One region of the Shewanella sp. OMA3-2 genome, then DNA from elsewhere that is predicted to be linked to it. Evidence: predicted binding sites of a transcription regulator. Region 1 holds the regulator's gene; the other holds the start of a gene.
What was found. The regulator FliA, encoded in region 1, starts transcription of late flagellar genes. The targets are predictions, from matches to a motif close to CTAAAGNTNNNNNNNNNNNNGCCGATA.

Region 1 (14,875 bases):
TACCTCTGCAACACTGTCGACTAAAATACCAATAACTTGCTTTTCAGCTTCGATAATCACAATACGTGTTGAATCATCAACATCAGCAGGCTGTAAACCAAAACGTGAACGGGTATCAATAACCGTCACCACGTTGCCTCGCAAATTAATAATGCCTAATACATAATGCGGTGCACCTGGTACTGGGGCAATTTCAGTGTATCGTAATACTTCCTGAACCTGCATTACGTTAATACCATAGGTTTCATTATCTAATTTAAATGTAACCCACTGTAATACTGCATCGTTTGAACCTGCAGCTACAGCTGCTACACTTCTTGAATCACTCATAGTTAACCTCGGTCAATCGAATCCTGACACCCTAAGCCTGCATCAAGCATGTCAATCAAAGCTTGTACATGCAATATGCCACACATTTGTTGTTTTACAACTCCAGCAAGCCAAGGACGCTTACCAGGTTTATCACGCCAATTGACGTGCGATTTATCTATTTTCACAGCGTTGACCAGCGACTCACAAGCCAGTCCCCATCGACTATCTTCCAGCATCACCAAATACTGATAATCTATCGACTCAGCCAGTTCAGGAGAATATTTCTCAGGCATAACCCAAGCACAAGTATCCACTACATTAATTTTTTGTTCTCTATAGGGCTGGACCCCTAAAAACCATTTGGGACGACCAATTAAATGATTTATGCGCTCCACTTTTACAATACCACCTAAACTCACTAAGGGTACTGCTAATGTTAAACCCGCTACCTTAAAAAACAGCACTTGAAACTCATCATCCAGTACTTGCTGAAGATCATGAGTAATACTGGGTGGTACAGCCCCTAATTGTGTTTCAGGCGTTACATCAAGTTGCTCTTCACTCTTTATGATAGCTTTATTTACAGAGCTTGGTATTGTTCCTGTTAAATTTATATCGACTAACGGCTTGATTTCTTTATCAGCATTAACTGTTTTTTGTAGTGAAACCGGACCGACTGTAGTTTTTTTAGTCGATTTCTCAGCTAACAAGCCTAAATGTTGCCTCACCTTATCAGCACTGGCCCTAATTTCCTCTGCTGTCATCGATATTTTAGAAGAGGTTGGCATAACTTCTGGTTTTACTTCAGGCTTTGAAACTGCCGACAATAGCTTTTCAAGCGCTTGCTTATTGATATTTTCATTGGGTTCGGCAAAACCTCTTTCTAATATCGACTTTAATGGTTGTTGATATTTAACTGCTGTATCTGGTTTGTTTAACGGTTCAAAAGAAGCTTTAGAATATTTATCATCAATTTGATGATCTTTTATAACATCAGCCTTATCCACTCTTTTTGAAGTAAAGCTCGACTCAGATGGTTTTTCCGGTTCAATTAGGCCTTTTACTAAACTAGAATCTGGTATAACTTTTATCTCTGCGATTGACTTTTTAGTTACCAAAGCAGGAGTTAACTTATCAGAATTAGTGCGGCTTATTTTGTCTTTAGATATAAGCGTCGTAGGATTTAAAGCTTCAGGTGCAACAATTTCCTGCTTTGCAATATTCGATTGCGCAGTTTGGGTCTCCTCAACACTTTCCGTAGTCGGCTCAGTGAGGAGCAGGGTAAAATAATCAAAAACAGTTTCATCAACCGATTTTGACATGTGCTAGCTCCCGAGAATCAAGATAATTTAACAGTAAATTGTAGGCCTTTACCCCACGGCTAGATGGAGAGTAATGTGATGCAGGTAGATGCGCTAAACTGGCATCTCTAAATTTAGTATCAACGGGGATCACACTATCTGGCCATAGGTTTTTATTATATTTTTCTTGCATATATGACAAGGCTATCGGAGAAGCTTTTGTGCGTTTATCATACATTGTCGGCACGACAGTATAGCTATATCGAGTCTTCTTCGAACGCCCCATCAGCTCCATTGTTTTAATCATTCTGTCTAAACCTTTAATCGCCAAAAATTCAGTTTGAACAGGGATAACAATATGTTGACTCGCCGCCAAAGCATTGACCATTAATACCCCTAGAACGGGCGGACAATCAATAATAGCAATATCATATTTATCTTCTAACAACACCAGTAGATTACGTAGCACCAAGCCCATACCTTCTTGATGTCCCAATGCTCGGTCTAATGTTGCCAGAGCCATGGTTGCAGGCAATAAATCAAGCCCCTCAAGTTGAGTCGGCAAAATATATTGTTGAATAAACTCAGCTGTAAGCGACTTATGATTCACAAATACATCATATAGTGAACCAGGAACCTCTTCAGAATCAATACCTAAATAATAACCTAGTGACGCATGAGGATCTGTGTCTATCATCAACACACGTTGCCCACGTTTAACAATAGCACCAGCCAAACTTGCCACAGTAGTGGTTTTACCCACCCCACCTTTTTGATTTGCTACGGTCCAGACTTTCAAATATTCATTCCTCGGTCTGTTATGATTAGTAAGATTTCATCATGCTAGTGCTGTGATTCAGTTTCTTTAGGTAGTTCGCGTGTCGTCACCCTTATACCACCATGAGGTAAACGGATGACTTTGACACCATCTGAATTTTCAGACATTAAAACATCAGCAGGTGGTTTATCGTGAACCATTTGAGTGACAGACCGCTCAGTTGTAGAGTGCTCTGTTGCTATTTTAGGTCTTAGTAACACTTTTTGCTGGCGGGTACTTTCACCAAGTGCTCCATATGTGTTGCTCTTATCACGGCCTGCAAATTCAATGATCGTTTCAGTTTGTTCCGGATGTTGCGCTAGCCAATTTGCAATGTCTGCCGCTTGCTCATCAGGTACCATAAGTAATACTTGAGAAGCAGTTAACCTTGCTACATCTGCATTTAAAAGGTCGTTTTTCTTAACGGCATCGTAATATAAACTCGCCAGTGTTATCACCGCTAACGTTAATAAGAAAAGTATTAAATTGATACCGACACTGCCACGGTAATACTTAAGTCCAAGACTAACCACGAGAGGTCTCTTTTAGAATTGATTCAGCCATGTTATCTAAGCTAATAGAGTGACTAGCAATACCTGCAGAGACGACAGCTTGCGGCATACCATATACAACACAACTTGCTTCATCTTGCGCCCAAACATTTGCGCCAGCCGCTTTCAGCATTCTTGCGCCTTCACGTCCATCAGCTCCCATACCGGTTAATACTACGGCCAAAATGTCACCGCCATAGGCTTTAGATGCCGACGCAAAGGTAATATCAACACAGGGCTTATAGTTCATATCACTGTTTCCAGCAATGACTTTTAACCGACCCGACATACCCGATTTTTCAACCAACATTTGCATGCCGCCTGGGGCTAAATATGCACACCCTGGCTTAAGTACATCTCCACTAGCAGCTTCTTTGACGTTAATCTGACAAAGACTATCTAAGCGAGCAGCAAAAGCAGGGGTGAATGCCGCTGGCATATGTTGAATAAGCAAAATGGGATGCGGATAATTAGCAGGAAATTGAGTTAACACCTTTTGCAAGGCTACTGGGCCGCCTGTTGATGTACCTATTAGCAACAATTTATATGATTTACCACTGGCACGAATAGCTGAAGGTAAATTCGGAGCTGTCGCTGCAATGCCTAATGTTGATCCTAATGTCGATCTAGCTGAAGTGTCAGCTAAAGACGGCGATGAACTCCGGCGAGACGTTAATGGCCTTGCGGCATTGTTACTGCTTAAATTTGCACTGGATGAGCTTAAGTTACCCGTAAGCGAATTAGAAGATCTATGACCTGTAGGTGCTGATGCTGCTATTCGGCTAACCGGTCGAAATACCCGTCTACGCCCTAACGCTTTTATACGTTGTTGTAATAGAATTATCGCATCATCTTTATTGGTGGCAATATCTTCAAAACGCTTAGGTAAAAAATCAAGTGCACCAGCTTCCAGTGCATCTAAAGTCGATTTAGCCCCATCGTGAGTCAGCGATGAAAACATAAGAATAGGAATAGGATTACTTGCCATAATGGCGCGAACAGCACTTATACCATCCATCACTGGCATTTCAATATCCATAGTGATGACATTAGGGCTAAGATCTGCCGCCATTTTAACAGCTTCTTCGCCATTGACAGCCACACCAACAACTTCGAGTTCAGGATCTTGATTAACAATTTCACTGACTCGACGTCGGAAAAAGCTTGAGTCGTCAACAACTAGTACTTTTATAGCCATTTCATTCCTTAAATAATGGAACTTTTATTTTTTATTTTTGGCGTAATGTTTTAATAAACCTGGTACATCTAAAATTAGCGCAATACCACCATCTGAGGTAATCGTTGCTCCAGCCATCCCTGGCGTACCTTGTAACATACTTCCAAGCGGCTTAATGACCACTTCTTCCTGTCCAATTAATCCATCAACAACAAAACCAATTTGTTTTGTGCCTAATTGAACAATAACAACATGGCCATGTTTCTTATCGCCATGCTTAAACTTGGTTTTATGACTGTGCAACCAATGCTCTAAATAAAATAATGGTACAGCTTTATTACGTACAATAACGGTTAGCTGACCATCTACAACATTGGTTTTGGTTAAATCAAGGTGAAATATTTCATTTACACTAGATAATGGTAAAGCAAACACTTGCTTAGACACATCCACCATTAAGGTCGGCATAATCGCTAACGTTAGCGGTACTTTAATTTCTAAAACGGTGCCTTTACCCTTCAGTGAGTCAATATGTACGCTACCGTTTAACTGAGTAATACGGGTTTTCACTACGTCCATACCGACGCCACGGCCAGAGATGTCGGACACTTCCATTTTAGTTGAAAATCCTGGCGCAAAAATCAAGTTGTATGCTTCAGAATCTGTCATCCTAGACGCTGTATCTTCGTCAAGCACGCCACGTGTAATCGCTATTTCTTTTAGTTTTTGCGGATCCATACCAGCGCCATCATCTTCAATTTTAAGTAAGATGTGATCGCCTTCTTGACTTGCTGATAATGTAATCGTGCCTGTTCGTGGCTTACCATTAGCCTCACGGGTAATAGGCATTTCAATTCCGTGATCAACCGAGTTACGTACTAAATGCACTAATGGGTCGGCTAAAGCTTCAACTAAGTTTTTATCCAGATCGGTTTCTTCACCAATCATGATTAAATCAATTTCTTTATTAAGTGTCCGTGCTAAATCACGTACAACCCGTGGGAAGCGACCAAAAACTTTCTTAATTGGCTGCATACGAGTTTTCATTACTGCGCCTTGTAAATCAGCAGTAACTAAATCTAAGTTTGCCAGTGCTTTAGACATTTCCTCGTCTTCACGGGTAACGCCTAAACTCACTAATCTATTTCGAACTAATACCAACTCCCCGACCATATTCATAATTTGATCAAGTCTAGCAGTATCAACACGAACAGTGGTTTCCCCCTGAGGAACGGATGCTGCCGCTTTTGATGGCGCTTTGTCTTTAATAACTAGGTCAACAGTCTTTGCTGCTGGAACAGGTGCTTTAGGTTGAGGCACCGGAGTTGCAGTTGCTGCGGCCTTTACAGGTTCAACACTTTTAACCGTTGTTGCAGTAAAACTTGATGCTGAAGTATCCACTTTCGCGGGTGAAGAACCTTTACCGTGTAGCTCATCAAGTAACTTTTCAAATTCATCGTCTGTAATATCGTCTGAGTCAACCATTTGAATTGGAGGTTCAACGAATTTAGCTGGTTCAGGTTTATTGACCGCTACATTTAGTTTACTTGAACCATGAAGTTCATCCAGTAAAGCTTCAAATTCGTCATCAGATATTTCATCTGAACCGACTGAAGCCGGTGCAGTTTGTTGAGGAGGTTTAGCCGTTGATGTAGATGTTATTGTAGGACTATTACCTTGACCATGAAGCGCATCTAATAATGCTTCAAATTCTGACTCATTAATTTCGTCGATGTTAGTCTCTGCACCCACTTTGTTTTCAACGAATTCAGATACGCTGTCATCGACGAGTTCAACAGATTCGTCAACAAGCTCTTCACTGTGCCCGCCCATTTCTGACGGCAAAGGTGCGCCAGAACTGAGTAGCTTCAATTTATCAAGTAATTCAACTTCAACAGGATCCTGCTCCTCGCCTTGCTGAGTTTGTGCAAACATAATATTAATAGCATCAACTGCCTGCAAAATAATATCCATCAATTCTGCATTAACACTGCGTTTACCGGTTCTCAATAGGTCGAAGGTATTTTCCGCTTCGTGGCAAACGTCTACCATAGGTTTCAAGCTTAAAAAACCAGCTCCCCCCTTGACAGTATGGAAACCGCGGAAAATAGCATTTAACAAATTACTGTCATCAGGATTATTTTCAAGAGCAACTAACTGCTCTTGAAGAAGCTCTAAAATCTCACCAGCCTCTACCAAAAAGTCCTGGAGTATCTCTTCATCAACATCAAATGACATTCAAGTGACTCCTAATTAGAAACCCAGACTGGATAGCAAGTCATCAACTTCATCTTGACCTGCGACCACGTCATCACGCAGCTCAGCGTGCATAATTGGGCCCTCTGCCTCTATTTTATTCTCTTTTTTAACAGTTTCTGGTTGCGGCGTATAATCGCCAAATACTGTCAACATAGAGACTAGGTTATTTTCGACTTCGCGAACTAGGTCAATAACTCGACGGATCATTTGCCCAGTTAAGTCTTGGAAATCCTGCGCCATCAGTATTTCATTTAGCAGTTGTCGTAAACGGTTTGTATCGTGCTCACTATGTGACATAAGTTGTTGAACATCATGACAAAGCGTTTTGAACTCGCTCAACTCAATATCTCGACGCATTAACTTATCCCACATCGGGGTAACAGATTTTATGTTGGTAATGATTGTATCGGCCAAAGGTAAACATTCTTCAACTGCATCCATAGTTTTATTTGCAGCTTGCTCTGTCATATCAATAACGTAATTTAATCTTTCTTTAGCGTCAGGTATTTCAACCTTAGCTAATTCTGATAAACGATTATCTACCTGAAAGTCTTGAAGAGCGCTGTGAAGTTGACGAGTTAACTTACCTACCTCTTCAAATAACTCACGCTGTATTGGTGTAGCGAGTTCTCTAACAACGTCGTCAGCTTGATCTTGCTCCCCCGCACTAAGCAGTTCTACAAGTTGCTGGGCCTGCTCGAGAGTAATTAACCCCGATGTTATTGGCTGCATAACTTATCCTTGCTTAAGCGAGACGTTCAAAAATTTTATCTAATTTCTCTTTAAGGGTAGCCGCTGTGAAAGGTTTAACAACATATCCATTCACACCTGCTTGGGCGGCAGCAATAATCTGCTCACGCTTAGCTTCTGCTGTAACCATCAAAACAGGTAAATGTTTTAATGAGTCATCAGCTCGAATAGCCTTCAGCAAGTCAATACCTTGCATACCTGGCATATTCCAATCTGTTACAACAAAGTCAAAATCACCTTTTTGCAACATAGGTAAGGCTGTTGAGCCATCATCTGCTTCTTGGGTATTGTTGAACCCCAAGTCTCGCAACAAGTTCTTTATGATACGTCGCATTGTTGAAAAGTCGTCAACAATAAGAATCTTCATATTCTTGTCCAAGGTTTCCTCCGGTGAGCTGACACTCTAGTGCTCTAATTAATAATTATTGTTGTGTCCAATGCTTGAGTTTGCCTTTTAATCTAAGCATAGCCTGACTTAATATCTGACTAACCCTAGATTCGCTTACTTCAAGAATTGCACCGATTTCTTTTAAATTTAACGCTTCGTCATAGTACAGCGAAAGTACTAATGCATCTCTTTCTGGTAAGGTTTTAATTGCTTCCACCAGCGCTGATTTAAACTGCGTTTCAGCTAATGCTTCAAAATTATCATCTGGTATTCCATCATCCGTGACCAGTACATCTTGCGAAATACCTAAATCTTCTATGCCGATGATTTTCCCAACAGAAACATCATTTAAAATATGATGATACTCATTGAGCGACATATCAAGTTTTTCTGCAATTTCTGTGTCACGAGCATCACGCCCTAACCCTTGTTCGAGCTCGTCAATCACTTGTGCTACACGGCGATTATTTCGATGCACTGAACGAGGAACCCAATCTCCACGGCGGATTTCATCAATCATTGCACCACGGATCCGAATGCCTGCAAAGGTTTCAAATTTAGCTCCTTTGGTATCATCAAATTTTGATGATGCTTCAAGTAAACCTATCATGCCAGACTGTAACAAGTCATCGAGTTGCACTGAAGCGGGTAATCGCGCCAACATATGATGTGCAATTCTTTTTACCAGCGGTGCATACTGTTCAACAACGGATGTTTTATTATCGAACTGAGCATACGCGGCGGCTTTATTCACTCATTCTATCCTCTTGTGTTTCTTTACGTTGCACTAGACGTTCAACAAAAAACTCTAAGTGACCACCTGGCTGTTGTGGAACTGGCCAGCTCATTATTTTGTTTGCCAGACCATGATAAGCAATTGCTGATGGCGACTTCGGGTATGCCTCAACCACTAATTTTTGCTTACGTACCGATTTACGTAAATTTTCATCAAATGGTACTGTTGCAACCAGCTCTAAAGCAACATCTAAAAATCGATCAGTCACTTTACTCAGTTTAGCAAACAACTCCATTCCTTCACGTAAACTGCGCACCATGTTGGCTACAATTTTAAAATGAAATACGCCATGTTCGCGGCTTAATATTTTTATCAATGCATAGGCATCTGTAATCGATGTTGGTTCATCGCATACGACAATCAATACATCTTGTGATGCCCGAGAAAAACTCAACACCATATCAGAAATACCTGCAGCAGTATCAACAATTAAGATATCAAATTGTGTTCGCATTTCACTGAAAGCTCGAATTAACCCAGCATGTTGCGCCTGAGTTAATTCAACCATGGCACGGCTTCCTGATGTAGCAGGAACGATACCAATACCTTTAGGGCCTCGCACAATGATATCGTCTAGTTCGGCATCTCCAGATAAAACATGAGATAAATTTTTCTCAGCACGAATACCTAACATCACATCAACGTTAGCTAAACCAAGATCCGCATCTAACACTAAAACACGTTTACCTTTTTCGGCGAGGGCGACCGCTGTGTTAATAGACACACTGGTTTTTCCTACGCCACCTTTTCCACCGGATACGGCAATTACTTTAACTTTTTCGTTGTTTGGTTGATTCATCATACGTAAACCACTTGCTTGATCACGGGTCATATTCTTACTCGAATGCATAAGTCATTTCATTCGACCATGCGCTTGTGTCTTGAGAAATTGTTTGTTCTGTTTCATTTAATGCGGCTAACGCTTGCTTAGCCAGAGCTAACGTATCAGCTACTTTTATGTCTTCAGGAACACGTTGGCCATCAGTCACATAGCTTAATGGTAACTCATTTTGTATCAGAACGCTCAATGCACCTGCAATTGATACAGATTCATCCAGTTTGGTTAAAATCACGCCCGCTAATGGAATGCGTTTAAAATGATTAACCGCGTCTTGCAATACTCTGCGTTGCCCTGTTGCCGACATCACTAAATAGCTGCGAATTGGGATCCTACTGTTTGCCGTCAAATTATCAAGTTGTTGATAAAGACGCATATCTCGTTGCCCCATACCCGCGGTATCTATCAGTACTAATTTACGACTTCTAAATTGATATAAAATTTGCTCAAGCTCTGTCACATCATGTGCTTGCTTCACTGGACAGCCCATTATTTTGCCATAAGTTGCTAATTGCTCATAGGCACCAATACGATAATGATCCGTTGTAATAAGCGCAACTTGATCTGCACCATGTTGTGCAGCAAAACGTGCAGCAATTTTTGCCAGAGATGTCGTTTTGCCAACACCAGTGGGTCCAACAAAAGCAACAACGCCACCACGCTTTACAATATCATCACCTTGGTTATCAAGTAAGTTAGCCAAGCTTTGCGGCAATGAACGCACTAATTCCGCGGGATTATAGTGTTGACTCAAAGATGAAAGTTTAGCTGCTACAGGGGCTGAAAACTCTGCAGCAAGTAACTTACTTTCAAGCATAGCACCCACTGGATCTTTGCGCTTTTTTTGTTCTGTCATCAATGAAGATACTTGATGAGTCAGTAAGTTACGTAATGAAGCCATTTCTTCACGAAGCGCATCCATTTCGGTCGAACTGACCTTATTATTTTTTGATTGTTTATCAAATGCAGCTTGTTGTTGATACTGAGCCTTAGCAGGCTTAGCATCAGCTGTCGCGCCTTGTAATTGGCGCGCCCATTCAGGTAAATCAGAGTCATCTTGTTTAGGTTGCATTTGCTGACTTAAACGACTTTGTTGTTTTTCTAATAACGCTTGTAATGAATCAGCTGCAGGCGGCGGATTAATTTTTGTCTTTGCCTTGATGACAGAGTTAGATGCAAGTGATACACGATCCTCACTTAAATCCATAAAGCCTGGAGTAGGTGCAGCGATTGCAGCACTCGCCTTAGGCTCATCGTAATCAACAGCGGCAACAATTTCGATCCCGCCGGCCACTTTTTTATTTGACATAATGACAGCGTCAGAGCCAAGAGTCTCTTTTACTTGCGCTAATGCTGCGCGCATATCTTTGGCAAAAAATCGTTTAATTTTCACTTACGCACCTCTTATTTCTGACGTTATCACTATTGGCCAACTGATGAAACAATACGTATCTGCTTCTCATCTGGGATTTCTTGATACGAAATCACCCTTAAATTTGGAATAGTGTACTTAACAAATCGTGACAGAGTTGAACGTAGCATACCTGATGTCAATAAAATGGCTGGCTGACCGACCATCTCTTGTTTCTGTGAAGCATCAAGTAATGACTGCTGCATGCGTTCTGCAAGGCCCGGTTCAATATTTGGCCCCTCTCCCCCTGTCGCTTGCATAGACTTATGCAACATCTGTTCCAACTCTGGAGCCAAAGTAATGACGGGGATCTCTAATTCTGGTCCGGATATTTCTTGTACAATCATACGTTTTAACGCTATTCGTACTGCAGCGGTTAACACTTCAGTATCATTGCTTTTCGTACCGTATTCTAGCAAAGTTTGTACTATGGTGCGTAAGTCGCGTACAGACACGCCTTCATTTAATAGATTTTGCATTACTTTAACCACATGACCTAGTGACATGACATCCGGAATAAAGCCATCAACCAGTTTTGGTGATTGCTTGGCAAGCATATCCATTAATTGTTGTACTTCCTCATACCCTAATAACTTAGCAGCATTGTTGCTCAGTAATTGGCTGATATGGGTCGCAACTACGGTCGCAGTGTCTACAACGGTATAGCCTAATGTCTGTGCATGCTCACGTTGCTCTGGTGCAATCCAAACTGCTTCTAAACCAAAAGCAGGATCAGTGGTTTCTATACCATCAAGTTTGCCGTAGACTTGCCCTGGATTAATGGCTAACTCGCAATCATGTCTGACTTCAGCTTCACCGACAACAACACCCATTAAATGAATACGATATGAATTTGGCGATAAATCTAGATTGTCACGAATATGCACTGCTGGTACTAGAAAACCTAATTCTTGTGACAGTTTTTTACGCACACCTTTAATGCGACTTAATAGTTCGCCACCTTGGCCTTTATCGACAAGTGGGATCAGTCTATATCCTACCTCTAAACCGATAGTGTCAACGTGACGAACATCATCCCAACTTAAGTCTTTTGGCTCTTTATCTTTGATATCTGGCGGCCCTTTTTTGATTAATTCTAACGCCACTGATTTTTTTTCATTAATCCGTTTCTGTACTAAATAAGCAGTCGCGGCGGTAATCAAGGCAAAGCTGATAAAGGCAACATGCGGCATACCCGGCACAATCCCCATAACAAATAATAAACCGGCTGCAATAGCTAACGATTTGGGCTTATCAAACATCTGACTCATCATCATCTGGCCCATATCACCAGACTCATTTTGACGAGTCACCATTAACGCCGCTGCGATAGACAGTAATAACCCAGGTATTTGCGCGACTAGACCATCACCTATGGTGAGTAGAGTATAAACTTCAACTGCACTTGAAAAGTCGAGTCCATGTTGGATCATACCAATAATAAATCCGCCTAACATATTGATAACCAATATCATAATACCGGCTATCGCATCCCCTTTAACAAATTTTGATGCACCGTCCATCGCACCATAAAAATCTGCTTCCAGGTCACTTCTTCACGGCGAATACGGGCTTGATCTTGGTTTAAAATACCTGCGTTCAAATCAGCATCAATGGCCATCTGTTTACCGGCATCGCATCCAAAGTAAAACGTGCACTAACCTCAGAAATACGGCCAGCACCTTTAGTTACAACAGCAAAGTTGATAATAATTAAGATTAAAAAGACTACTAAACCAACAGCATAGTTACCACCAATCACTACAGAGCCGAAGGCTTCAATGACTTTACCGGCAGCGTCTCCACCATTATGGCCTTCCAATAATACCACTCGCGTTGAAGCCACGTTTAATGCAAGTCTAAGCAAGGTTGCCACTAAAAGTACCGTTGGAAAAGCGGCAAAGTCGAGGGGTCTGTCGGTATAAATAGCAACAAGCAACACGACCAAGGCCAGTGCAATATTGAATGAAAACAAAATATCTAATAAGAATGGCGGGATCGGTAAAACAATCATCCCTAAAGCCGCCAACACTAATAGTGGCGTACCAATACCTTTAAAGGTTGATGGTCGGATTTGTTTGAACTGCCCGAAAACTGCTTTTACATCCATTCGCGAAAGCCTTTTACTGATGAATTTTTGACGCGTATAGCCAAAACAGCAAGAATTAAGCCAACTACAAACGACTGCATTAATTTTGTATTATAATTTCCCTGCTACGATTGAAAAACAAACAAAAAATACTGTTAATGCTTTAAATCATCGGGAATGGGCTGTTTTAACGGGACTGGTGTTGGGCGACGCCCCTTACCTTTCTGATACTGCTTTAGCTGAAATACGTATGCGAGCACTTGAGCAACCGCAGTAAATAAGCCCTCTGGCACTTGTTGGTCTACTTTAGTTGTATGATAAATCGCCCTTGCTAGGGGCGGTGCTGAAACAATTGCAACGTTATGCTCTCGAGCGATTTCACGGATTTTAAATGCGACATCATCAACCCCTTTAGCAAGTAAAAATGGTGCAGAAGAACGGACGACATCGTATTTAACCGCCACAGCATAATGCTCAGGGTTCACCACTATAACATCGGCATTGGGCACTTCAGCCATCATCCTTCTTTGCGCCATTTCTCGTTGCATTTGTCTGACGCGGCCTTTCACCTCTGGTTGACCTTCTGAATCTTTATATTCGTCTTTAATTTCTTGTTTAGTCATTTTAAGTTGTTTATTGTGGTTCCAGATTTGAAACGGCACATCTATAACTACAATGATGAGCATCGACGAACACAACAGAATAAACATCCACACTAACAAATCTAAAGCATGGTAAACGTTGCCAGGTAAATGGTCGTTAGACAACATTAAAATATCGTAAAAATAGACTTTTAGCAGGAAATAAGCCGCAACGGCTACCACTGAAAATTTAGCAATGCCTTTAGTTAACTCCACCAACGCCTGCATACCAAACATACGCTTAAATCCACTGGCGGGATTCATTTTACTGCCTTTAGGCATAAACGCTTTGACAGAAAAAGACAAACCGCCTAGGGCAATATTTCCAAGAAATGACACAAAAGCAAGTAAAGCAATAAAACTGACCAAAGGCCACGCAAGCTCATTTCCCACCACGCCCCATACTCGGAACATCGAGTTTGTATCAAAAATTTGATCTCGCTCCATGGTAAAAATTTGTTTCATTATACTATACAAACTTTTGGCGATAGCGGGTCCAGTCATGGCAAAGCCAACCGATGCAGCAAGTAATACCGCAGCTGTCCCTAACTCTTTAGAACGAGCAACTTGACCTTTTTCACGCGCCTGCTCAAGGCGCTTACTGGTAGGCTCCTCTGTGCGTTCTTGACCACTATCAGCTTCTGCCATTTACAGTCCTTAAAAAGCTACATCACCATCAATTTGGCATTGCAGCTGTAAAATATCACACATCAATAATTGGGCAGCTAACCATACTTCATCAAAATGCGCCATGATAGGCCCTAATGTTAGCCAAAGTATCAATAAACCGCTAACCATAGTGACCGGAAAACCTATCGAAAAGATGTTTAACTGTGGTGATGCTCGAGTCATTACTCCAAAGGACAAATTGATCAACAATAACGCTACAATCGCTGAAATCGACATGGTTAATGCTGCACCAAACATGTAAGACCCCCACTCAGCTAGACTTTTATAGGTGGTAATATTAATCCCTTCGGTCGAAACGGGGATCGTTTCAAAGCTGGCGACAATCATTCTAAACATCAGCAAGTGACCGTCAACGGCTAAGAATATTAACGTCGCAAGTAACAAGAATATATTACCCACCACTGGAGTTTGTTCCCCAGAGCCTGGATCAACCATAGATGCAAACCCCAAGCTGGTTTGCATACCAATGACTTGCCCTGTCAGCACAAATGTTTGCATCATCATCAAACTGACAAACCCCATCGCGGTGCCAATTAAAAGCTGCTGTAAAGTGATAAAGACGGAGCTAAGTGCAAATAACTCTACATTTTCGACAGGGGGAAGAACCGGAACGATGGCAAAGGTGAAAGCCATTGAGAACAACAATCTGACACGGGAGGGAGTTGTATTAGCACCAAAGACTGTCATGGTCATTAGCATGGCTGAAATACGAAAAAGCGGCCATAGATACATGGCAATTGTCTGACTGATTTCATCAAACAATATTTCCATCGACCTACCCTATCACAACAGGAATAAGATTAATCATCTCGAAGAAGAAGTCCATCATAGTTTGTATAAGCCAATGTCCTAAAAA
Region 2 (18,365 bases), 1.3 Mb from region 1:
TGAGCTACTCATAGGCACATCAAAATCACAACCTGTTATGCAACTGCTTAATGTATTAAAAGTATTATCAACGCTGCCTTTACCTGAAAAAAAGGTGAGTATACAACAGCAATGGCAAGAGTATCAGCTGCAGCTTACAGACTCTTTTCAGTACCAAACTGCTGAATGGCAACACTGTTTTAAGCAAATAAACAATCAAAGCGAAATGGTTAAACAGTGGTTTTATGCGTTAGAGGAATGTTTAATTGCGCCGACTTTTTGCCATAGAGATTTAACTCCCTTTAACTTGTTGTTGAACACTAGCGGCTATCAAAGTGCAGATTTAGCCAAATTAATCTGTATTGATTTTGAATATGCAGCCACCAGTCATCCTCTTGTTGATTTAGCTTCAATATTGGCAACCCATAGTTTATCCACACAACAAACAGATACTCTGTTGCAAGCCTATTTTCAATGGCAAGCACAAACGGCATCTCCCTCATTGAATGATAATGCCGCTAAATGTGTAGCATATGCGATAAATTGTTATTGGCTATTTTGTGCTATGTGGGCTTTATTGATGGCAAGAGATAATCGCCAAAGCTTTCAGCCCTTGTACCATAGATATTATTCATTAATTGATTTTAGCAGCCCACAAATCAGAACGTAGAAAATAGCCATTCACTGCTGCAAAATGTCTCTTCAAAGATCAACAGCCCTAAGAATATATATTGTCCAGTCTTGCTGAGTTTTGGTTTGAATGCGTTTTTTGAAATATTATTGGCTTATGCAGGGTCTTATCTAGGGCAATCGTTGATTTTTGCTGGTTTGTTGCAGCGAAGATCAACCGGCCCTAATCATACCTATTTAAATATTATTTCAGACATGGTTCAAGCGCTAGATTGTTGAAACGTCCGTGTTAATGAAAGGAAGCAAGATGCAAATATTATTTGTTTTATATCAAAAGATACTTCACAAGCTGGCTTATATTGAGGGGCTTGCGCCACTGGCACTACGAATTTACCTTGCGCCAGTATTGATGCAAGCTGGATACAATAAATTAGCCCATTTTGAAGATACAGCGACCTGGTTTGGTCATCCTGATTGGGGACTTGGCCTGCCAATGCCTGAAGTCATGGCCGCTTTAGCTGCTGGGACTGAATTTATCGGTGGATTTTTGTTACTTATTGGATTAGCAACAAGGCTGATAGCATTACCTTTGATAGCAACAATGGCAGTGGCAGCTTTTGCAGTTCATTGGCAAAATGGCTGGTTAGCCATTGCTGATGGTAACTCATGGCTTGCTAATGACAGAGTGCTAGAGGCTGGAGATAAATTAGCCGCGGCTAAAGCTATTTTGCAGCAACATGGCCATTATGAATGGCTAACAAGTTCGGGTAACTTTGTGATTTTGAATAATGGTATTGAGTTTGCTATTACCTATTTGCTAATGCTATTAGCGCTACTGTTTATCGGCGGAGGGCGTTTCGTCAGTGTCGATTATTATATTCAGCGCTTTATGGCCAAAACTACCTAGATATTATTCATGGAATGAGGATGAGTAATGGTATTAGGCTTATTTAACCTCAATTAAACCTAATGTAAATATCCCACCAAACCGGTGGGATATTTGTTATTATCAGCCCAAGTAAAGTCATCAGTAGGACAAATATTTTGAAAGCATCTGAACTCTTATTAACTCGCCAGTCTAGCCCAAGGCTAACCACTCCAGCACCAACGATAGAGCAACTTGACTTTATTCTTAATGCCGCAGCTCGTGTACCTGATCATGGTGGATTAACGCCATGGGAGTTTATTATTGCTCAGGGTGATGGCCTGACTCGTCTTGCTGAAATATTTGTCAGTGCAGCAAAAAAGTCACAAGCCGATGAAGCATTAATCGAAAAAGCTGAAAAAATGCCCTTTAGAGCGCCATTGGTTATTACTGTGGTAGCCAAAACCCAAGTTCATCCTAAAGTGCCTATGTTAGAGCAACACATTGCAGCAGGTTGTGCAGCAATGGCGATGCAGCAAGCAGTATTTTCATTAGGTTTAGGGGCTGTATGGCGCTCGGGAGATTTTGCTTTTGACAGAAACGTGCATCAAGATTTAGGCTTGAATGACAATGATCAAATAGTCGGCTTTTTATATATAGGTACGCCAACAGTAACGGCGCCAATAAAGTCACTTAAAGAGGGACGTCAGTTTGCGCGCTTTTTGTAGTAAGTAAATACTTTGTAGTGCGTAAATACTAAGGGGCGTTATCTAGCCCTTTATACTTGAAAGCCTTGTATGTGCTGTATATTACCTTGTGAGCACATACATTTGGGCTTTAATGCTTACGATATGATTTAAGATAAGATTTACTGAGATTATCAAATAACCACTTTATTCAAGCGACTCTAGTGGTAATGAGTTTTGAAACACATAATAACCTAATGGCCCCATCAATAAGCTTATTCCACTCCAAAACCAGCGTTTACTGTTGCTTATATGCGCATGCGAGGTAATCGCACGATAACAAAATAAAACATGTAATAGCATCAGGGTAATAAGCAGTAACACTAGCGTAATATCCATATTGTCCATGTCATTTTTCCTTTGCGTTTCTGCAATGACTTTCATTAAGTGTAATTGTTAATTGTAACTTTGCTGCAAAATAGTTAAAAATCCATATTATTATTTAGCCGCATTAGATACTGTAAGTTAATCTACCTGAAGTTTACTCTAAATAAAAGAGACTTAAGTCATTAAAATTTAAATATTTATTTCTAATCACATAAGGTTAATACTTAATAACTATTTTATGATGATTTTAGTGGTATTGCTTTTTTTCATCTAACCAAAGTGGGTATTTAATCATCACTTGTTTAAATAAATCATTGCTAATTAGCAATGCTAGCCATTGTTGTACTTTGATATAACCACAAGACTCAAACCATTTAGGCTCAACCGCGGCAAATTGTCTAATAAAAGGAAAAATAGCGTAATCGGCAAATGTCGGACTATGGGCAAACAAAAATGTCTGTTGAGTCAGTTTATCTTCAAGCTGTTGCACAAATTCCTCAGCGTTATGTCGATATGCTGATTGACTCATTTGTGGGTGTCTGTCGGCATACTTATACTTATCTAACCAAGGCTTAAACTGGTTATCATTTTGATTAACAAATGCTTGCTGCTCTTCAGAACAAATACTTTGAATAACTAATTGATATTGAGTGTTATCTAAATATGGGCATGTTTCTAGTGGGTACTGTGTAATAGCAAATTTAAATATATCTATACTTTCAGCAATAATCTGCTGTTGATAAGCTAAAACAGGCACAGTCGCTTTTGCTGAAATAGCTACCATTTCAGCAGGTTTATTTTTGAGTTCAATTTCACGCACATCGGGATTAAGTTTACTGAGATGTAGCCCTATCCTTGCTCGCATAGCGTAAGGACAACGACGGAAAGTATATAAATAATTCATCATGCTAACCTCAGGTAGAAATAATTAATAAAGCGGTATTCTACCGTAAAAGACCTATGACTGAGGGGAAATGGTGTTGAAAAGGTGTTTGATGGATTAATTACTGTTATTTTAGTGCGATTTAGTTATAATTCCGGCCGTTTTTTGGCGTCATGCCACACTTTTTTCGATCACAATGCACTGGAAATGAAGTTCCAGCCAGCGGAGATATTATGTCTACTCATTCTACACCAGCAGTGTCTACACCAGCAGTTACATCAGAGTTTGTGGTGTGCGCGCTATATAAATTTGTTGCTTTACCTCACTTTGAAACGATTAGACAACCCTTGCTGAGTGTGATGGAGCAGCATGATGTAAAAGGGACTTTGTTATTAGCCAGCGAAGGCATTAACGGTACTGTAGCCAGTAATAAAGAAGGCATTAATGCTTTACTTACATGGTTAGACTCACAGCCTGATTTAGATAACATAGTCACTAAGATTTCATTTGATAATGAAATGCCTTTCTATCGCACCAAGGTTAAGTTGAAAAAAGAAATTGTGACTATGGGCGTAGAGGGCATCGACCCGCGTAAAGTTGTCGGAACGTATGTTAAGCCTAAAGACTGGAATGCACTTATTTCAGATCCTGATGTATTGCTAGTTGATACACGTAACGACTATGAAGTACAAATTGGTACTTTTGAATACGCGGTTAATCCTGTGACAGAAACATTCCGTGAATTTCCAGCGTATGTTAAGCAAAACCTTGATCCTGCAAAGCATAAGAAAGTGGCTATGTTCTGCACTGGTGGAATACGTTGTGAAAAATCAACCGCATACTTAAAAGAGCAGGGCTTTGAAGAGGTTTATCACCTAGAAGGTGGCATTCTTAAATATCTTGAGGAAGTTCAGCCAGAAGACAGTTTATGGAAAGGTGAATGTTTTGTGTTTGATAATCGCGTTGCCGTGAATCATGCACTCGAAAAAGGTCAATATGACCAGTGTAATGCTTGCCGCATGCCAATTACTGAACAAGAAAAGCTTTCTGTTGCGTATGAGCAAGGTGTTAGCTGTCCGCATTGTATTGACAAGGTAACAGACGAGCAGCGTCAACGTTTTATTGAACGCGAACGCCAAGTACAGTTAGCTACGCAACGTGGTGAGGTTCATATTGGCAGTGATGTGAATCAAGTCATTGAAAAGCGCCGACAAGACAAAGAAGCATTAAAAAAAGCGCAAGAGAAGCAAAAGCAGAAGTAGTTATTGTCCAAAATCTTAAAATAAAAAAGCCTCAATAAATGAGGCTTTTTTGTTTTAATTATTCGCGATTATGGACAGTAGTTGCCGTTGCTAAAAGAGCAATGTAACCCGTTACCACTTTTTCTTTGGCTGGAATAACATGTCTAAATCATCACCCTCATTTTTTCTTGCCTGAGGAACCGCTGGGCCAGAGTTTTTCTGCGCACCCATAATTTCATCTAATAACTGTTTAGCTTCATCTACTTTGCGAGTGATGAAGGGATCATTCGGTGTTTGTGCTTTAATTAGGTGTAATGTGGATAACGCTTTAGTGACCATTTGCTTACTCGAGCCATATTGCTTCATGTAGCATGCAGCACGTGCGCGCGAAATCATAGACTCCACATTAATACGCTGCTGTAAGCTATCAATTCGCATCTCTTCTACATTAAACACCGAGGGATCAACTTTGCCTTTATTATGCTCGGCACGTAATATTGCTTTAAGCTTTTTTAATGTTTTTACTAAGTCTAATATTTGTCGATCATTGTCAGGTAAGCGAAAGTTCTCAACAGGGGGGACTTGAGGTGTCGCAGCAGAAATACTGTTAATTTGGATATTTAAGTCGGCTAAACGACGCTGATAATCACCCAGAAGTTGGCCAGAGGCATGTGAGATAGATTGTTCAAGTGCATCCTGTATACGTCTATAAAGTATTAAGATGATATGACTAGAACAAGATGCCACACTTGAGTTAGCTAAAACCGTTTCAGTTTCATCAATAATAGCGCGGTGTCGAGAAACTTCTAACCTCCGCTCTGCTTCAGCTCGCTCTTTTTGTTGTTGAATAATACTGAAGCCAATAATGAGTAGCAGTAGCGCGCCAATCAGCATTAATATTAGGATTAAAGACATAGGTTTTCCATGTTGTCATAGTGATTACGTGTCCAGTATCTAAAAAAAATTAGAAACAACACGAGTCTATTTAATGTTTTAATAATAGATGAATAGCAAAACCAAAATTAATTTATATCTTAGCGTAAGTTATGCTTACTGTCGTTGAAAACTCAGTCATTTTAATGATAAAAATTGTTGTTAGTTGTTGAATGATCATCAAAAGCACCGTTTTTGTACTTTATGACACTTGTGAGTGCGCTACCTTAAGCTTATTTCAGGGGACTCTACGCCATTTTAGTCGATTATTTCTACTTGTCTTATATGCCAATTTGCATTACATTTATTGCCAAGTATAACATTTAGTTATAGATGGGTTGTGGGTACTGCCGCCATACTGCGTCATTACTGTGAATATTCCAATTAAATCGCAAGGAATCGTGCCATGAAGCTGCAACAATTAAGATACATCGCCGAAGTGGTCAAACATAACTTGAATGTATCTGCTACAGCCGAAAATTTATATACCTCTCAACCAGGGATCAGTAAACAAGTTCGTATGCTAGAAGATGAGCTTGGCATTCAAATATTTGGCCGTAGTGGCAAGCATTTAACCCATGTGACACCCGCTGGTTTACAGGTTATTGAAATAGCAAATGATATACTTGGCAAAGTAGAAAGCATTAAAAAAGTGTCTGAAGAATACACCAAGCCAAATCAAGGTGAGCTAAATATTGCTACCACAGATACTCAAGCTCGTTATGCTTTACCGCAAATTATTAAAGAATTTATTAAGCGTTACCCTAAAGTTAATTTACATATGCATCAAGGTACGCCGAGTCAAATCAGCGAGCAAGCGGCTAGAGGTGAAGCAGACTTTGCCATTGCAACAGAGGCTATGCACCTTTATACCGATTTAATCATGCTACCTTGTTACCACTGGAATCGTTCAATTGTGGTCACTCGTGATCATCCTTTAGCCAATATCACTAAACCTAGCATTGAAGATTTAGCTAAATATCCTTTAGTGACTTACGTATTTGGTTTTGATAAAGCGTCTGAAATTGAAAAGTCGTTCAATCGTGCTAATTTACAGCCTAGAGTGGTGTTTAGTGCCACCAGTGCCGATGTATTGAAAACTTACGTTCGTCTTGGCTTAGGGGTAGGGGTTATTGCATCGATGGCAATTGATGCCAATATTGATAAAGATTTAATCGCGATAGATGCCAGTCATTTATTTGCTCACAGCACGACAAAAATTGGCTTTAGACGAGGCAGTTTCTTGCGGGGCTACATGTACGACTTTATGCTACATTTTGCACCACATTTAACCCGTACCGTAGTTGAAAACGCGGTTGCTTTACGTGACCAACAGCTTATAGACGAAATGTTTGCTGATATCCCTCTGCCTGTTCGATAAGGTGTTAGGGTCAGTTGATCTTCGCTGCAAAAAACAACCTTGAAAGATTCAGGCCCTAATTACTTAGTGGATAATCGAAGAGTGTGCCCAAGCAGCCTGTTATGACATTACTAACATAAAAAAATCACGCCGCGGCGTGATTTTTTATGCAAGCATAACTGACTTGTTTTAATCCAGGGCGTAACCATTAGGGCCGATTAGAGCGCCGTCTAAGTAAGCTTGATTTTGCTTCATTTCAAGCCTGCCTAAACTAAACCATTTAACCACAAGGGGATAAATGGCGTGCTCCTGCTCATGCACGCGTTCGGCTAATGTTTCAGCATCATCTTCAGCATAAATCGGTACTTTAGCTTGTAAAATAACCGGTCCAGCATCGAGCTCAGGAATAACAAAGTGCACACTAGTGCCATGCGCTTTGTCTTTTGCATCAATAGCGCGTTGATGAGTATTAAGGCCAGTATATTTAGGTAATAATGACGGATGAATATTGATCATCTTACCTAAATAACGAGCGACAAAGTCATCGGATAAAATACGCATAAAACCGGCAAGTACGATTAGGTCTGGCTGGTATTTTTCAATACAAGTAGCAAGACGAATATCATACTCTTCACGCGTTTCACCTTTGCGAGCAATGACACAACTGGTATCAATTTCACTATGATGAGCGCGTATTAAGCCATATGCGTCCGGTTTGTTGCTGATAACACCAACCACTTCAGCGTTTAGGTTGTCATCACAACCGTCTAAAATAGCCTGTAGATTACTACCGTTACCTGAAATCAACACCACAACGCGACAGCTAGCAGGCATTATACAATCTCCACTTGCTCTTCATCGGCATTACGATTAGCAATTTCACCAATTAGCCAAGCGTTTTCACCTTCAGCAGTTAATAATGCTAATGCAGCGTCAACTTTCTCTGTTGGTAGCGCAATGACCATGCCCACACCACAGTTAAAGGTTAAGTACATTTCACGCTTAGCGATATTGCCGTTGGTCATTAACCAGTCGAACACAACAGGCCATTCCCAAGAATCACCCTTAACAACGGCTTTGCAATCTGCTGGTAATACGCGTGGAATGTTTTCCCAGAAACCGCCACCAGTGATATGCGCCATCGCGTGAACTTCAGTTTGCTCAAGCAGCTTTAATAATGATTTTACATAAATCTTAGTTGGCTCAAGTAAGTGATCAATTAACGGCTTACCAGCTAAGTCTTGCTTAGGATCAGCTTTGCTGACTTCTAAGACTTTACGAATTAACGAATAACCATTTGAGTGAGGACCGCTAGAACCTAAAGCAATAAGAGAGTCACCGGCTTTAACTTTTGTGCCATCAATAATGTCAGCTTTTTCAACAACACCAACACAGAAGCCGGCTAAATCGTAATCTTCACCTTCGTATATACCTGGCATTTCAGCGGTTTCGCCGCCAATTAACGCACAACCAGATTGAACACAGCCTTCAGCAATACCATTAACAACTGAGGTTGCAGTTTCAACGTCTAGTTTGCCAGTTGCATAGTAATCTAAAAAGAATAATGGCTCGGCACCCGAAACAATCAAATCATTCACACACATGGCAACAAGATCGATTCCAACAGTGTCATGTTTCTTATGATCAATCGCCAGTCTCAGTTTAGTACCAACACCGTCGGTGCCAGACACTAATACAGGGTGTTTATATTTAGTCGGTAATTCACATAATGCGCCAAAACCACCTAAGTTGCCCATAACTTCAGGACGACGGGTGCGTTTAACAGCAGTTTTAATGTTACTAACTAATGCGTTACCTGCATCTATATCAACGCCGGCATCTTTGTAACTTAATGGTGTAGGAGTGCTCACGGAGGATCCTCTCGGGTACATCGTTTAAGGAATTTTATGCGGCAACATTCTACCAGCTTGTGCCGTTACTCGAAAGCCATGATTTAGCTTTATCCGCCAGATAAAACACCAAATTGCTCGATTTTTATTGGCTTAGCGCACGATTTACAGCATTTATAAAACTTTATGTTTTATAGAAGGGATAAATACACTAAAATTCGTTAAATTTGGCTGTAATTAGACAAAGCTGGGAGATTGAAGATGAAAGTTGTTGAAGTAAAACACCCTCTTATTCGCCATAAAGTAGGATTGATGCGTGAAGCAGAAATCAGTACTAAGCGTTTTCGTGAATTGGCGACCGAAGTCGGCAGTTTGTTAACCTATGAAGCTACCGCAGACTTTGAAACTGAAAAAGTCACTATTGATGGTTGGAACGGTCCTGTTGAGGTCGATCAAATCAAAGGTAAAAAAGTCACTGTAGTGCCTATTTTACGTGCGGGTTTGGGTATGATGGATGGGGTACTTGAACATATACCCAGTGCACGAATTTCTGTTGTGGGTATTTATCGTGATGAAAAAACCTTAGAACCAGTACCGTATTTTGAAAAAATAGTCAGTAATGTTGACGAGCGTATCGCATTAGTCGTTGATCCTATGTTAGCCACCGGCGGCTCTATGATAGCCACCATCGACCTATTAAAGGCTCGTGGCTGTACATCAATTAAAGCACTCGTGCTTGTTGCCGCGCCAGAAGGCATTAAAGCCCTTAGCTTAGCTCATCCTGATATTGAACTTTACACCGCCTCAATTGATGATTGTCTAAATGAGCAAGGTTATATTTTGCCGGGTTTAGGTGACGCAGGTGATAAGATTTTTGGCACTAAATAAGTAAACATTAAGCAATTGGCATCGCCGATTAGCATCGCCATTGTTTAGTAAAAAAAGCTCAGTTAAAAAAGGTTAGTTAAACAAATGGGAACCCGCGGGTTCCCATTTTTGTATCTGTTAATTGCATTATTGAGTTACGAATGCTTTGTAGCTGTCCGGCTTTTCAAATTATAAAACAATAATGAAGTCACTATAAAACCATTGCGGCCAGCCAACCAAAACCTAATAAAGGCAGGTTATAGTGCATAAAGGTTGGAATAACGCTGTCACGAATATGGTCATGTTGTCCGTCGGCATTTAAACCCGCGGTAGGACCCAAGGTTGAATCAGATGCCGGTGAACCTGCATCGCCTAATGCGGCAGCCGTGCCGACAAGGGCAATAGTGGCAGCGACTGAAAAACCAAAACTCAGTGCCAACGGTACGTAAATGGTGGCAATAATGGGAATAGTTGAAAAAGAAGAGCCGATTCCCATAGTAATAAGTAAACCGACAACCAGCATGAGTATCGCCGCTAATGCTTTATTGTCACCAATAAAATCCCCTAATGAGGCCACTAAAGTACTCACCTCGCCAGTTGACTTAACTACCGCAGCAAAACCGGCAGCGGCTATCATAATAAAACCAATGTTGGCCATCATATGCACGCCCTGGTTAAATAAATCCTGGCCAACACTTTGTTTAATGATCCCCGAAAAACGGAAAATAATAAATCCGGTTAAGGCACCAAATATCATCGAGTCTGTTTCAAGTTGCACTATTAAGGTAGCCACTATAGCGATCAAAGAAATGATAATACTTTTAGTGTTAATGCTTGCCTGCTCAGGCTCAGCATTAGTTTGCGCAGCAATGACTTGGTATTCTCGCGGTTTGCGGTAACTCACAAACATGGCAAATAATAGTCCGCACACCATTCCTAATGCTGGTAATAACATCGCTTGTGGCACCTGAGCGTGAACGGCCTCTAAACCATTACTGTTCAAATTTGCCAGTAAAATGTCATTTAAGAAAATACCACCGAAACCAATAGGTAAAATCATATAGGTCGTAACCAAACCAAATGTCAGCAAACAGGCAATAAGGCGACGATCAATTTTTAATGCGGTTAATACATGTAATAGTGGCGGAATTAAAATAGGAATAAAGGCAATATGAATAGGCAAAATATTTTGCGAAGAAACCGCCATTGCTAAAATAGTGACCAATAACATCCATCGCACCACTTGAGTGTTATTATTGTTTGGCTCTTTCCCCAACTTTTTAATAATGGCATTAGAAATTAGCGTGGTTAAACCAGAATGTGATAATGCCGCAGCAAAAGCGCCCAATAGGGCATAACTTAATGCTATTTGTGCGCCGCCACCTAAACCATCATTGAAGGCTGAAATTGTTTGGTGGATATCAAGTCCACCGACAATGCCGGCAACTAAAGCACTTATTGTTAGTGCGATAACCACATTTACTCGAACAAAACTTAATGCCAGCATTAGGCAAACTGCAATCACAACCGCATTCATATTATTTAATTCTATTTATTATAATGATAAGGCGTTTATTTATGCCGTTATTTGTTTGGCTTGTCCAGTAAAGCCTTTATTTTATTGATGTACTATCAGCGCGGTGCGCTTACCGGGATTATCAATGTTAAATAATCAGACCGAAATGTAATCTATTGTGGGCCATTTTTAGCTATTTGTTTTTAAAACCCTAATAACAGTAGGGGTGTGATGAAGGGTTTTTCAGCAGGTAAAACAAAATTCATTCAAAATCACTTATCGGGGGAGCAAATAAAAGGTATGGTATAGCACATTGTGGAAGGTTGAACATTGCACTTTCCGTTAGAATTTAAACAAGCCATTAATGGAGATATAAAATGAGCGTATTAGTAGGTCGTCCAGCCCCAGACTTTACCGCAGCAGCAGTACTTGGTTCAGGCGAAATTGTTGACAACTTTAACCTTGCTTCGGCAACTAAAGGCAAGCCAACCGTTATCTTTTTCTATCCTTTAGATTTTACTTTCGTATGCCCATCAGAGCTAATTGCGTTTGATCACCGCATGGAAGAGTTCACTAAGCGTGGTGTTGAAGTTATCGGTGTGTCTATTGACTCACAGTTCACTCACAATGCATGGCGTAACACGCCAGTAGACAAAGGTGGTATTGGCCAAGTTAAATACACTTTAGTTGCTGACGTTAAACACGAAATTTGTAAAGCATACGATGTTGAGCATCCAGAAGCGGGTGTTGCTTTCCGTGGTTCATTCCTAGTAGACAAAGAAGGTCAAGTACGTCACCAAGTGGTTAACGATTTACCATTAGGCCGTAACGTTGACGAAATGCTACGTATGATCGATGCACTTCAATTCCACGAAGAGCACGGTGAAGTATGTCCAGCAGGTTGGTCTAAAGGTGATAAAGGCATGACAGCAAGCTCTGAAGGTGTTGCTTCATACTTAAAAGATCACTCTAGCAAGCTATAATCTACGCTTGTTGAATATCAAAAAAGCTGCCTAGGCAGCTTTTTTTGTACGCGTTATTTAGTTAACTTAATCGTCGGTATCACTATTGTCAGTATCTTCATCTGACTCATCCATAATCGCTAATGGCCAACCGCCAAGGGTTTTCCAGCGATTAACGATATAACAGAAAAGTTCAGCAGTACGTTCAGTATCATACAGTGCTGAATGAGCTTCTTTATTATCAAAATCAATGCCTGCCATTTTACACGCTTTGGCTAATACCGTGTGGCCAATAGCTAACCCCGCAAGGGATGCTGTGTCAAAGCTAGCAAAGGGATGAAATGGTGAACGTTTTAAACTATTTCGCTCAATACATTGATTAACAAAACCAAGATCAAAGGCTGCGTTATGGGCCACAACAATACTGCGGTGACAGCCAACAGCTTTTTGAGCTTTTTTAACTTCTTTAAATATTTCTAAAAAAGCCGACTTTTCATCAACAGCGCCTCTAAGCGGGTTGGTTGGGTCTATGCCATTAAAAGCTAATGCAGCGGGTTCAAGGTTTGCACCTTCAAACGGCTCAATGTGATAATGCAGGGTTTTATCTAGACTTAAATAGCCATCATCATCCATTTTTAACATGGTCACTGCGATTTCAAGCAATGCATCTGTATTAGCATTAAATCCGGCTGTTTCAACATCAATCACCACAGGAAAATAACCGCGAAATCGATATTTAAATTTATTGCTGTTGCAGATGTCACTCATGTAATTCTATTACCCCATTAAACCTGAATATTGCTGCCATCAAAAAGACAAACCTAGGTTCGTCGTAGCAAATTAGTCGAGCATTATACCCAAACTGTCTGAATATGCTCGTTTCAGTGATAATTTAACCTCAAGAAAATGATTTAGTCGCCGATAGATGAACAGGGAATAAAATCGGCAGGTGGCACCATGTGGCAAAAAATCATATTAATATCCAGTTTGTGTATCAGTGCTTCTGCAAGCGCTGATTTACGTCACTATGTTGCCTCCCTTGAAAACTCAGCCTGGCGAGTCGGCGAAAATAGCCCAATTGAATGCCGGTTAGAACATGATATTCCAGACTACGGCAAAGCTATTTTTTCCAGTAAGTCGGGAAAGGACCTCAATTTACTGTTTACCCTTGATATGTGGGCTAAGCCCGATGCGGTAACCAATGCTAAATTAATCAGTCGCGCACCCACCTGGCGACCTGGTGATGCCTCAAAAGAAATCATCGCACTAAAGTATCAAAAACAATTTAACGGTGAAGTGCCTAAAAAAGCCGCCTGGACTATGCTAAATGAATTAAGCCAAGGCCGTCAGCCAACGTTTTATTATGCTGACTGGTATGATGCATCAAGTAAAGTGGCGGTGGGGATCTCGGCGGTTAACTTTGCCAGTAAGTATCGCGAGTTTCGCTCATGTCTAGCTAATTTATTACCCTACAGTTTTGATGATATTGCCTTTACGGTTTTAAACTATCAAGATGGCGGAACCGAGCTTACTCGCTTCTCAACTTATCAGCTTAAAAAAGTACAAGAATACTTATCATATGATCCTAATGTCGAGTTAGTGGTTGTTGATGCCTACACCGACAGTTACGGTGGCCGTTCAATTAATCAAAAAGTGTCAGACAAGCGTGCCGATTCAGTCAAAAGTTTATTAATAGCCAGTGGCATTTCACAAGACCGTATTACCACCGAAGGCCATGGTGAAAAACGTCACGTTGCTGGTAATGACTTAGCGTCAGAGCGACAAATAAACCGAAGAGTGGTGATTAAAATCACTAAGCCAATCTAGGTTGTTACCACAGTGATGTAAGCGGGTAATAACAGATTGTTAGCACGTCATTGTTAGCACAGCAGTATTGGCAGCGATTTATTAGCACGAATTAACAAAAGCCTGAAATCATGTTCAGGCTTTTTTGTGGGTTATGTTGCTAAATTTTAGATAAAAAAAACCCACTCAAACCGAGTGGGTTAAATAATTTGCAATCAACAAATTAAAGGAAGGAAGTCAAGCATAAGAACTGGGAATAAGTTACTGTTTCACAAACACTAACTTGAAGTTCATTGTTTTCTCATCAAATCGATGTGTCCTGAAAACAAGCTCATAATAGATTTATTGCTCTAAATGCACAAGATAGATTTTTTCCGCTTTACCATTAGATTTTCTAATATATAAATGGGTTGAGTTTGAATTTAAAATGGCCTCTGGATAGCGCCTTAGTAGGTTTTATCAAGCATTTTTATATTTGGGTGAATAAATATTCGCATAAGCTGCATTATTCATTAAAAGTAAATGTTAACAAATATGATAAAGTGAGCGTTTAACTGAAAAAATCAGATTTTATTGGGTTATTTTTTTAATTTAAGAGTGGTTTTAATACTTTTGGTGGATAAATCGTAGCGATTTGGCATTATTCGAAATTCATATTTAACTCAGCAACAGGGCATATAATCAAAGGGCATTTATGAGCTAATTAACAGCCACCTTTTTGCAGTTTGAAGGCTACAAAAGATTAAAAATTTTTCATCTAAGTCGGTTTAAACCCAGATTATGTCATTTAGGGCTGTTTTGCTCTAAATAAAGTCGGTTTTTAGCGGGTGAGATGATTCACAACTGCCTTGCTACTCGGTATAGTATGCAAAATTTTTTAAGTAAAGAACGAGTCATAAAATGACGTTTAATTGGCCTGTAACAGTGTACTATGAAGACACCGATGCTGGTGGCGTTGTTTATCATTCAAATTACTTAAACTTCTTTGAAAGAGCACGCACCGAATGGCTTAAATCAATGGGCATTCGCCAAACAAAATTGTTGGCAGATGACATTGCTTTTGTTGTTAAACGTGCTGAATTAGATTTTCGTCGCGCGGCAAAGTTTGAGCAAGATTTTATGGTTGAATCTTGTATATCGTCATTGAAAAAAGCGTCGTTGGTGTTCCAACAGCGTTTAATTGATGAGCTAGGAGAATGCTATTGTGAGGCAACAGTGACAGTCGCTTGTGTGTCCTTATCTAAAATGCGTCCCATAGCCATCCCAGAATTTATCGTTCAGGAGTTTAAGAGTGCACGCTGATATGTCTTTTATAGGTTTGTTTTTACAAGCCAGTGTGTTGGTAAAGCTAGTTATGTTTACTTTATTAGGTTTATCTATTGCATCTTGGGCGGTGATTATTCAACGCCGAAAAATGCTCAATTCAGCCCGGGTAAAATCCGCGCGTTTTGAAGATACTTTTTGGTCCGGTGTTGATTTAAACCGCTTATACAAAGAGCTAACCGCTAGAGGCGAAAGTATTGCTGGTTTAGAAGCTATGTTTGTTGCTGGCTTTAAAGAATACTCAAGAGTGATTAAAGTGAACAGCAAGTCACCTGATGCGGTAATGGAAGGGACATCTAGAGCCATGCGCGTGAGTTTGTCACGTGAAATGGAAAAGCTAGAAAATAACTTACCTATGCTAGCCACAATCGGTTCTACCAGTCCGTATATTGGATTGTTTGGTACCGTATGGGGAATTATGAACTCGTTCATCGCCTTAGGTACAGTAGAAAACGCCACGTTATCTATGGTTGCACCAGGTATTGCTGAAGCACTTATTGCTACCGCTATGGGTTTATTTGCGGCAATTCCAGCCGTTGTTGCCTATAACCGTTTTGCGACACAAGCTGAAAAGCTCGAGATGGCTTACGCAAACTTTATGGAAGAGTTTTCTAACATTTTACAGCGCCAAGCCTATAGTGAAAAGGAAGCGGTGTAATGTACCAACGTAAGCGTAAGCGTCCTATTGCTGAAATTAACGTCGTACCGTATATCGACGTTATGTTAGTGCTATTGATCATTTTTATGGTTACGGCGCCAATCGTTTCTCAAGGTGTTAAAGTTGAATTGCCACAGGGTAAAGCAGAATCATTACCGCCAGATAGCAAACCCCCAATCGTAGCGTCTATTGATGCCGCGGGTGAATATTTTTTAAACGTTGGCACCTGGTCTAATAGTGACCCTTTAGACCTGGATGAAATTTCAATTCAAGTCGGCGCGATGATCCAACTTGAACCATTACGCCCTGTGGTGGTGAAAGCGGATAGAAGTATTGCCTATGAAAGTGTTATTCAACTCATGGTTAGCTTGCAACAAGCGGGTGTGCCTGCGGTAGGGTTAATGACTGATTCACCCAAGGAGAAATAGGTGGCTGATCAATCTAATATTAAAATACCTGCAGCGATTTCTGCCGGTATCCACATTGGTGCGATTGTTATTTTAGCGATAGGTGTCAGTTTCGATGATAAACCTAAATCAATGCCATCTGCTCCAAGTGCGCCTGCTATTCAAGCTGTTATGGTTGATCAACAAAAAATCACTCAGCATGTAGAAAAGTTAAAGCAACAAAAGCAAGATACTGAAAACAAAGAAAAGGCACGTCAAGCAGAGTTAGAGCGTAAAGCCAACGAAGCCCGTAAACAACGTGAGCAAGAACAGCAAAAGATAAAGAATTTAGAAATAGAACGTAAGCAAAAAGAAATTGAAACACAAAAGGCCAATGACGCCGCTAAAGTTGCCCAAATAAAAGTACAGCAAGAAAAAGAGCGTGCGAATAAAGCTGAAGCCGTTCGTAAGCAAAAAGAGCTAGAGCAAAAAGCGTCGGAAGCCGCCGCCCAAAAAGCGGTCGAAAAACGTAAGCAAGAAGAAGCTGCAGCCAAACAAGCCGCGGATGAACGTAAGCGTAAAGCGGAAGAAGATGATCGCAAACGTAAGTTAGAGGAAGAACGCCAACGCAAAGCGAAAGCCGATGCCGATGCAAAAGCACGTCAAGAGCAAGAAATGACAGATGCACTAGCGGCAGAGCAAGCCACATTATCGCAAACGCGTAATAAGCAAGTGATGTCAGAAGTAGATCGATTTAAAGCGATGATCATTGCCACTATTCAGCGTAACCTTGTGGTTGACGAATCGATGCGCGGAAAAAGTTGTCGCGTGTTTATTCGATTAGCACAAGATGGTTTTGTGACGTCAAGTCAAACGCTAGATGGCGATCAAGTGGTGTGTCGTGCAGCAAAAGCAGCAATAAACAAAGCAGGTCGTTTACCCGTATCGACAGAAGCGGGTGTGTACGACAAATTAAAAGAAATTAATTTAACGGTTTCACCGGAATTTAATTAGTATATTAATGTATTACCGATACAAAATAATGCATTAAAAATGCGAAGGGTATGAAGGAGTCTCATGAATAATTTGGTTAAATGGTTCGCATTGGCATGTGTTGTGATAATAACGCCAGCACGTGCGGCCTTGGATATTGTGATCACCCAAGGTGTTGATCAATCGCGTCCTATCGCTGTCGTGCCGTTTATTTGGCAAGGTGAGGGGCAAGCACCTGCATCTATTTCAGATGTGGTCATGTCTGACTTATCGAGAAGTGGTACTTTTTCGCCACTCGACACACGTGCACTACCTCAGACTAATATAAATACCTTGGCTCAGTTTAACGCCGCTAACTGGGGCAATGTGTCTGCAGATGCATTAGTTATTGGTTCAGTTAAACCCTATGGTACGGGTCAATTTTTGGTAAGCTTTGAGCTTATCGACCTAGTAAAAGCACAGCTGCAAGCTGGCAAAGGGCCTGTTAACAATAGCGAGCTGGTTTTAGAAAGCCGCGAAACCGTGATTAACGCCAGCCAGTTTAGACAATATGCCCATCGCATCAGTGATGTAGTCTATGAGAAGTTAACTGGAATAAGAGGCGCGTTCTTAACTAGAATCGCTTATGTTGTGGTTAAACAAGGTCAAAAATCACCATACCATTTAATGATTGCCGACTATGATGGTTACAACGAGCAAATGTTATTACGCTCGCCTGAACCGTTAATGTCACCAAGCTGGTCACCAGATGGTCGTCGCTTAGCATATGTGAGTTTTGAAAATCGCAAAGCAGAGATTTTTGTACAAGACATATATACCCAAACGCGTACATTAGTCAGCAGTTTTGACGGTATCAACGGCGCGCCTTCTTTTTCACCAGACGGTAAAAAGTTAGCCGTGACCTTGTCAAAAGACGGTCAGCCAGAAATTTATACAGTGGATATAGCCACTAAAGCAACTAAACGTGTCACAGATCACTACGCCATTGACACCGAGCCTTCATGGTTCCCAGATGGTAAGTCGCTGCTTTTCACGTCTGA

Region 2: a site for FliA is predicted at 13,057-13,083, ahead of L0B17_RS08625 (flagellar protein MotY). Genes of this name have one in related genera too.

The regions. Positions count from the first base shown of each region.
Region 1 covers NZ_CP090974.1:3,264,086-3,278,960, forward strand. The annotation lists gene L0B17_RS14360 (chemotaxis protein CheW) at 1-330, opposite strand, end outside; gene L0B17_RS14365 (chemotaxis protein CheW) at 333-1,634, opposite strand; gene L0B17_RS14370 (ParA family protein) at 1,618-2,412, opposite strand; gene L0B17_RS14375 (membrane anchored protein in chemotaxis locus) at 2,457-2,888, opposite strand; gene L0B17_RS14380 (protein-glutamate methylesterase/protein-glutamine glutaminase) at 2,956-4,179, opposite strand; gene L0B17_RS14385 (chemotaxis protein CheA) at 4,204-6,396, opposite strand; gene L0B17_RS14390 (protein phosphatase CheZ) at 6,412-7,149, opposite strand; gene cheY (chemotaxis response regulator CheY) at 7,163-7,546, opposite strand; gene L0B17_RS14400 (RNA polymerase sigma factor FliA) at 7,590-8,309, opposite strand; gene L0B17_RS14405 (MinD/ParA family protein) at 8,302-9,183, opposite strand; gene flhF (flagellar biosynthesis protein FlhF) at 9,188-10,582, opposite strand; partial or broken gene flhA (flagellar biosynthesis protein FlhA) at 10,612-12,709, opposite strand; gene flhB (flagellar biosynthesis protein FlhB) at 12,844-13,977, opposite strand; gene fliR (flagellar biosynthetic protein FliR) at 13,987-14,790, opposite strand; gene fliQ (flagellar biosynthesis protein FliQ) at 14,795-14,875, opposite strand, start outside.
Region 2 covers NZ_CP090974.1:1,933,092-1,951,456, forward strand. The annotation lists gene L0B17_RS08555 (aminoglycoside phosphotransferase family protein) at 1-649, shown strand, start outside; gene L0B17_RS08560 (HvfX family Cu-binding RiPP maturation protein) at 917-1,516, shown strand; gene L0B17_RS08565 (NAD(P)H nitroreductase) at 1,654-2,202, shown strand; gene L0B17_RS08570 (hypothetical protein) at 2,368-2,568, opposite strand; gene L0B17_RS08575 (glutathione S-transferase) at 2,795-3,454, opposite strand; gene trhO (oxygen-dependent tRNA uridine(34) hydroxylase TrhO) at 3,664-4,692, shown strand; gene L0B17_RS08585 (hypothetical protein) at 4,804-5,586, opposite strand; gene cysB (HTH-type transcriptional regulator CysB) at 6,011-6,985, shown strand; gene purN (phosphoribosylglycinamide formyltransferase) at 7,154-7,798, opposite strand; gene purM (phosphoribosylformylglycinamidine cyclo-ligase) at 7,798-8,835, opposite strand; gene upp (uracil phosphoribosyltransferase) at 9,076-9,702, shown strand; gene L0B17_RS08610 (Na+/H+ antiporter family protein) at 9,893-11,218, opposite strand; gene L0B17_RS08615 (peroxiredoxin) at 11,575-12,180, shown strand; gene rnt (ribonuclease T) at 12,247-12,927, opposite strand; gene L0B17_RS08625 (flagellar protein MotY) at 13,117-13,986, shown strand; gene ybgC (tol-pal system-associated acyl-CoA thioesterase) at 14,866-15,267, shown strand; gene tolQ (protein TolQ) at 15,257-15,946, shown strand; gene tolR (protein TolR) at 15,946-16,374, shown strand; gene tolA (cell envelope integrity protein TolA) at 16,375-17,346, shown strand; gene tolB (Tol-Pal system beta propeller repeat protein TolB) at 17,410-18,365, shown strand, end outside.